2 linked regions of the Thermoleptolyngbya sichuanensis A183 genome follow. The main gene of each other region encodes a partner of the protein of the gene in region 2 in a complex. Links are inferred from orthologs where the notes say so. Each region holds a gene or a part of one and is shown on either strand. Other genes may lie near its edges. The genes, in order: ureC and ureA.

The links.
Region 1: the proteins of ureA (region 2) and ureC are in contact, whole or in part, in a crystal structure (PDB 4CEU), measured with the Sporosarcina pasteurii proteins. The link is inferred for Thermoleptolyngbya sichuanensis A183 from one-to-one orthologs. Residues at the interface, in WP_115362093.1 of Sporosarcina pasteurii: Ala6, Glu9, Lys10, Ile13, Ala16, Leu19, Arg23, Asn31, Tyr32, Pro33, Glu34, Val36, Thr40, Met44, Met70, Glu71, Val73, Met76, Asp78, Gln81, Ala82, Glu83, Leu92; in WP_115362090.1 of Sporosarcina pasteurii: Lys441, Phe442, Asp463, Pro464, Ser465, Ala466, Ser467, Ile468, Thr470, Pro471, Gln472, Pro473, Met475, Arg477, Gln565, Arg566, Tyr567, Phe568, Leu569, Phe570.

Annotation. Positions count from the first base shown.
Region 1 is NZ_CP053661.1:2,104,503-2,107,799, reverse strand. What follows is about bases 76-3,051. They hold ureC (urease subunit alpha), read left to right. Parts: upstream 76-696; coding sequence 697-2,406; downstream 2,407-3,051. Other genes in these bases: HPC62_RS08840 (hypothetical protein), read left to right, coding at 2,771-3,051; HPC62_RS08850 (VOC family protein), read right to left, coding at 76-288. In the rest of the region: more of HPC62_RS08850, read right to left, coding at 1-75; more of HPC62_RS08840, read left to right, coding at 3,052-3,214.
Region 2 is NZ_CP053661.1:4,029,551-4,032,689, forward strand. Bases 124-2,941 are described here. They hold ureA (urease subunit gamma), read right to left. Parts: upstream 1,775-2,941; coding sequence 1,472-1,774; downstream 124-1,471. Other genes in these bases: HPC62_RS16760 (beta strand repeat-containing protein), read left to right, coding at 124-533; HPC62_RS16765 (hypothetical protein), read left to right, coding at 802-978; HPC62_RS16770 (urease subunit beta), read right to left, coding at 1,076-1,384; tilS (tRNA lysidine(34) synthetase TilS), read right to left, coding at 1,952-2,941. Also shown: more of HPC62_RS16760, read left to right, coding at 1-123; more of tilS, read right to left, coding at 2,942-2,965; HPC62_RS16785 (KGK domain-containing protein), read right to left, coding at 3,017-3,139.

The sequences.
Region 1 (3,297 bases), 1.9 Mb from region 2 along the record:
GTCTGACGTGCCGCCTGCGGCGATCGCTGCCTCATAGAAAGCATGAACTGCCTCCTTGCTTGCCGCGATGAAGGCGACATGCACCCCGTTGCCTGTGGAAGCAGGCTGCTCATTGAACGGGGTCTGAATCCAAAATTCGGGAAACAGCTTGCCGTAGGCCGCAGCGCCGGGAAATTCCTCAATCTTGCGGCAGCCCAGCGTTGGTAGCACCTGGTCATAGAAAGCGACAGCCTGCTCGAACTGGTTCGTGCCCAGGGAAACGTGAGAGAGGATGCTGGGAGTGTCCATGATAGGGAGCGCTAAGAGCTAATTTGTAAAGGAGCCTGAAAGCCTTGTTAATCAAGGATTTCCGAGAAACCGCTTTTCCTGGGCAAACATGACCTCAAAGCCACACATGCCAAGAGTTTCAGGCTTCTTAAGATTTGCTTCATAAATTAGCTCTAAGGGGACGCTGGGGAGGTGGAGGGATTGTTAGTACAGTCAGAGGGTAACTTAACAGTACAGAGGCATGAATAGTACAGAAGTACGAGTTCCTGGGGCGATCGCCGTTAAAAAGCTTAACTTTTGCCGCCAATTGGTCTGTTTGGCTACGCCCCGTGCTACATTCTGCGAGTTAAAAGAAGAGGGTTGATTTTGCTGCCTTTCATCTTCAAGCAGCAACGCTATCCCTTGACTCCTGACCCCCAAACTCCAGCTATGAGCTATCGCATGGATCGCCGCGCCTATGCGGAAACCTTTGGCCCAACCGTGGGCGATCGCGTCCGTCTGGCCGATACCGAACTGATTATCGAAGTCGAGCAAGACTTTACCACCTACGGCGACGAGGTGAAATTTGGCGGCGGCAAGGTGATCCGCGACGGCATGGGGCAATCGCCCATTTCCCGCGAAGATGGTGCAGTGGATGCGGTAATTACCAATGCGCTGATTTTGGACTGGTGGGGCATTGTCAAAGCCGATGTGGGCATCAAGGACGGGCGCATCGTTGGCATTGGCAAGGCGGGCAATCCTTACATTCAGGACAACGTGACGATTGTGATTGGGCCCTCAACGGAGGCGATCGCCGGAGAAGGCATGATCCTCACAGCGGGCGGCATCGACTCGCACATTCACTTCATCTGTCCGCAGCAGATCGAAGTGGCGATCGCCTCTGGCATTACCACCATGATCGGCGGCGGCACCGGCCCGGCCTCCGGCACCAACGCCACGACTTGCACTCCCGGCGCATGGAATATTCACCGAATGCTAGAAGCAGCAGAAGCCTTTCCGATGAACCTGGGCTTCTTGGGCAAAGGCAACAGCGCCAAGCCAGAAGGACTGCGGGAACAGGTGGAAGCCGGAGCCATTGGGCTAAAGCTGCACGAAGACTGGGGCACAGCCCCAGCGGCGATCGACACCTGCCTTAGCGTGGCTGAAGAATACGATGTGCAGGTTGCCATCCATACCGACACGCTAAACGAAGCGGGCTTTGTGGAAGACACCCTCGCCGCCTTTAAGGGGCGCTGCATCCACACCTACCACACCGAAGGCGCGGGCGGCGGCCACGCGCCAGATATTATCAAAGTCTGCGGCGAACTGAACGTGCTGCCCTCCTCCACCAACCCCACCCGCCCCTACACGGTGAACACGCTGGAGGAACACCTGGATATGCTAATGGTGTGCCACCACCTCGATCGCGGCATCCCCGAAGACGTGGCCTTCGCCGAGTCGCGCATCCGTCGGGAAACCATTGCCGCTGAGGATATTTTGCACGACCTGGGAGCCTTCAGCATTATCTCGTCCGACTCGCAGGCCATGGGCCGCATCGGCGAAGTGATCACTCGCACCTGGCAAACGGGGCACAAAATGAAGGTGCAGCGGGGTCCACTGTTGCAGGATTCCGAGCGCAACGACAACTTCCGCGCCAAGCGCTACGTGGCCAAGTACACGATCAATCCGGCTATCGTTCACGGCATTTCTGATTACGTTGGCTCGGTGGAAGTGGGCAAAATTGCCGACCTCTGTCTGTGGCGACCCGCTTTCTTTGGCGTGAAGCCAGAGCTAGTCATCAAGGGCGGACTGATTGCCTGGGCGCAGATGGGCGATGCCAACGCCAGCATCCCCACGCCGCAGCCTGTTCACATGCGGCCGATGTTTGCCAGCTATGGAGGGGCGATCGCTAACACGTCCTTTACCTTTCTGTCTAAGGCTGGTGTGCAAAACGGCATCCCCGAAATGCTGAAGCTCCAGCGCGAAGTGTTGCCCGTGTCCAACATTCGCCAGGTGACCAAAAAAGATCTGAAGCTGAATGACTACACGCCGCGCATTGAGGTCGATCCCGAAACCTACGAAGTCCGCGCCGATGGGGAACTGCTGACCTGCGAACCTGCCACCGTGCTGCCGATGGCCCAGCGCTATTTCCTGTTTTAAGCAAGTTGAGCCATTCAGCTTCATATTCCCGATTGCCGAATCGGTCATTTGCATAGGTCAGTTGAAGAAGTGGCCTATCCCACCGGGCACTTGAGGAACTGTCATAGGATTTGGCTAGTCCTCAAAAATAAATGACACGATCAAATCATCGAGCAGGTGGGCTCGCGCTGGTTACTGGAATTGCCGAAGCGACGGATCGATCATGATTTACCCATGATTCACCCGTTGGGCTTTGGGCAGAGGATGACGGATTTCGGACGGGTTTGGAAGAAAGCTGGGAAGCAGGGTGGCCCCGAAATCAATCCCGAAATTAATTCAGTGGCGATCGCCCCTCTCGCGGAGCGTATGGGGAGTAGATAGGAACATGACACGTAAAGCAGCCTTTCAAAAGAGCAGATTTCATATCAACTGGCAGATTGTGCCCACGGCCGCGCTGGGCGTGCTGGCTATGTCGCTAGCGGCGATGGCCCAGGTCACCACACCGCTGCAAGGAGAGCAGGTGATTAGCGGCACTTCTGGCGGGTCGCAGGCTAGCAGTTGCGGCTTTGTGAGCGATCGCCCCGTGCAGACCGTGCGCGTTACCGAGGCCTTTACCTCGCTGCGGTTTCGCGTCGAGGGTGGTGGCCGCCCCACGCTGCTGATTTTGGGAGCCGATGGCAGCGTCAAGGGCTGTGCCCGCGCCACCAACTTGTCTAATGGCGTGATCGAAGCGTCGGGGGCCTGGGAGCGTGGCAATTACTCGGTATTCGTCGGCGATCTAGAGCGAGGCAGCCGCCATCCCTTCAGCCTGACAATTGTGCAGAACTAGCGTGCAGAACTAGCTTGCAAAACTGGCTGCAAAACTGGGCAGTCGTCTCAACGTCACCCGGTTGAGGAGGATGATTTGAGGAG
Region 2 (3,139 bases):
TGCCTGCTGCACCCGTGGATGCGTCGCGGCTGATTGCCCAGCGGTGTGCGGCCAGTTCGGCGATCGCCGCCGATCGCAGCGCCTTCGTAGCCACAGGTCGCGGCGGTCTGCCCCCCGGCCCCAATCATGCGTTCGATCTCCCATCGGTTCGGGTTCCCTGGGCAGAGTCCGCGCCGGCCAGCAGCATGAACGCACCGATTCATGCCCGCCCTCCGGCACAGGCAGCGGCTCTGGATGCTGCCAATCTGGATGCTGCCAATCGGGACGCTGCTAATAATCAGGATGCTGCCAGCTTACACACCGCCAATCTGACGGTCTTGCCCCCGCCCGATGACCCAGATTCCCGAACCTCGCCGCTGACCTTGCGAGAGCCATCGGATGCTGCCTTGTCGGTAGCGTCCAGGCCGCTGCAAGAAGCGCGGGGCTGGCGGCAGACCGCAACGGGCGAAGTGATTCTGCTGGCGAACCTGCCGGAACCATCGAGGTTTCAGGATGTTCAGCCGTTGCCGCCGGGATGCGCTGCACCGGGCTAGGGAACGGTGCTGGGGTTCACGCAGAAAGTTGGGGAAACTGGGGTGGGGCGATCGCCCGTCCTGCCTGATCTCTGGGATATCCGTAAAACCGAACCGCTTCAACCCCAAAGCCGCGAATTAGACTGGAGAAAAGGTTTCTTGTGGTGTTGTAATCCTTAGCAGGGATCGCGTTGATGCAATTCAGGTCAAGCGCAATCCGGGTTTACGTTCGTTCGTTCAACGTCCTAAGTTATTGTCCTAAGTTATTGAGCATTATTGAGAGGTCAAGATGAGCCTTTTTACGTTTCTTGCGCTGGTGATTTACATCGGGGGCGCGTGGAAATTTTGGACCGGGTTTAACCGCACGAATTTCAACCAAAATCGTCTGATGCTGACGCTATTCTGGCCGGTGATGCTGTTCAATGCATCCTATCGGCAGAACTTCAGACGGGCGCTGAAGGGCTAATCCAGAAATGGGCGAATTCAGCCCAGTTTCGCCCCAATTTCGCCCCAATATTCGACCCAGTTTCGACCCAATTTCGACCGGGCACAAACGGGCCGTTCTAATCCAGCGGCCCGTTTATTTGTGCATTCAGCCCATAGACCTGACGGCTGCCCACCAGCGCCACTAGCGTCACTTCTTTTTCGTCGCCCGGTTCAAAGCGCACTGCCGTTCCTGCGGGAATGTCTAGCCGCATTCCCCGCGCCTGGTTGCGGTCAAACGAGAGCGCTGCGTTCACCTCAAAAAAGTGGAAATGGGAGCCGACCTGGATGGGGCGATCGCCCGTATTTGCCACCATCAGCGTCACCGTCGGACGGCCCGCGTTGAGTTCGATGTCGCCAGGTTCGATGAAGAGTTCGCCAGGAATCATGGGCAGGAGTTGTGGGGTTGGGATAGCAGGGCGCGATGGATGAGAGCGATGAAGCGGTGCCACCACTTCATCCACCCTCATCGAGCATTATCGAATCGGATCATGCACGGTCACTAGCTTCGTCCCGTCGGGGAAGGTCGCTTCGACTTGTACTTCGTGAAGCATTTCGGCGATGCCGTCCATCACGTCGCTGCGGCTGAGGAGGGTGGTGCCGTAGGTCATCAGATCGGCGACGGTGCGCCCTTCCCGTGCGCCTTCCAGGATGGCGGCGGAAATGTAGGCAACAGATTCGGGATAGTTGAGCTTCAGGCCTTTGGCTTTGCGGCGCTCGGCCAGCAGGGCGGCAGTAAAGATGAGGAGTTTGTCTTTTTCCTGGGGAGTCAATTGCATGGTGTGGGCGATCGCAGCGTCAGCATCATCAAAAGCATCGGATCATCGGGCAGCAGCGCGGGTCAGGGGGATGCGGGCATAACCAGGCTCCACCTAGCAGACCAGCGCCCAGCCCAGCCAGATTCTACGGCATTATACGCAATCTAAACCGCGAGAAATTGTTTATTTCTTTGCGGTTTATTGCTTTGCGCGGTTGGCAGGATCAACGAGTTCGATCCAGTCTCCAGCGACACGGGCGATCGCCCCACCAGCAAACGGATCGGTTTGGCTGCGGTTGGGTGCGTCGAGCAGGGCCAGCAGTTTTTCCACTGGCTCAAAGCCGGGGGCTTCCGGCAGATGGCGGGCGAGAAACTGGCGCAGGGCGCGGCGCTGGAGAGCGAGGGGCGCAATTTGCAGCGTGGGTCGATGGAGTTGGGGATGTTCGTCTGGCGGGGCGGCGGGTGGCAGTGCCCGGTGCAGCAGATCGGCAGCGGCTGATTCCAGGTAGTCCACGTCGGCGCGGAGCAGTTCGGCGGTGTGGGCCAGAGCCGCCTCTGCCTGGGGATTCAAGTGCGCTTTCAGGGCGGGCAAGATGTCCTGGCGGATGCGGTTGCGGGGATGGCGCAAATCCTGATTGGTGCTGTCTTCCCACACGCGCAAGCCCCGCGACTGGCAAAACTCGGCGGTTTCTACCCGGCGCACGTCCAGCAGCGGCCGCACCAGCGCCACGCCGGGGCACAGTTCGCGCCGCCAGGTGAGGGATTGCAGTCCGTCGGCTCCGCTGCCGCGCACCAGGTTATACAGCAGCGTTTCGGCGCGATCGCTCATTGTGTGGCCGGTTGCAACGCGGGAATAGCCGTGGGCACGGGCGATCGCCCCTAGCACGTCATAGCGCCACGCCCGCGCCGCCGCCTCGCTCGCCGGAATATCTGCTGCCGTTTCAATGAACACCGGAACGCCCCAGGATTCCGCCAGCAATCGCACGTAGTCGGCATTTGCCCCGGCATCCGGTCGCCAGCGGTGGTTGCAGTGGGCGATCGCCAGTTCCCACCCCCACTTGGGCTGCAAGTCCATCAGCAGTTGCGCCAGACACAGCGAGTCTTGGCCGCCCGACACCGCCATCAAGAGGCGATCGCCCCTGCAAAACAACTGCCGCTGCCGGATGCCCCGGTGCAACTGAGCATGAAGCGGTGTCCAGGGGGAAAGAGTCATGGGTGTAGCAGGAAGCAGAGCCGGGAATTTCCCTGAATTCCCCTGAGTTCTCTAATAATCGTCCTCTCGATACACCTCGTACACCTCATCCCGGCGGCTGTAGATTTCGTCGCGGGGGGGGCGACCGGCCCGTTCTCGCGGCCCGCCGCTGCGCTCTTGCCGGGGTCGTTCTGC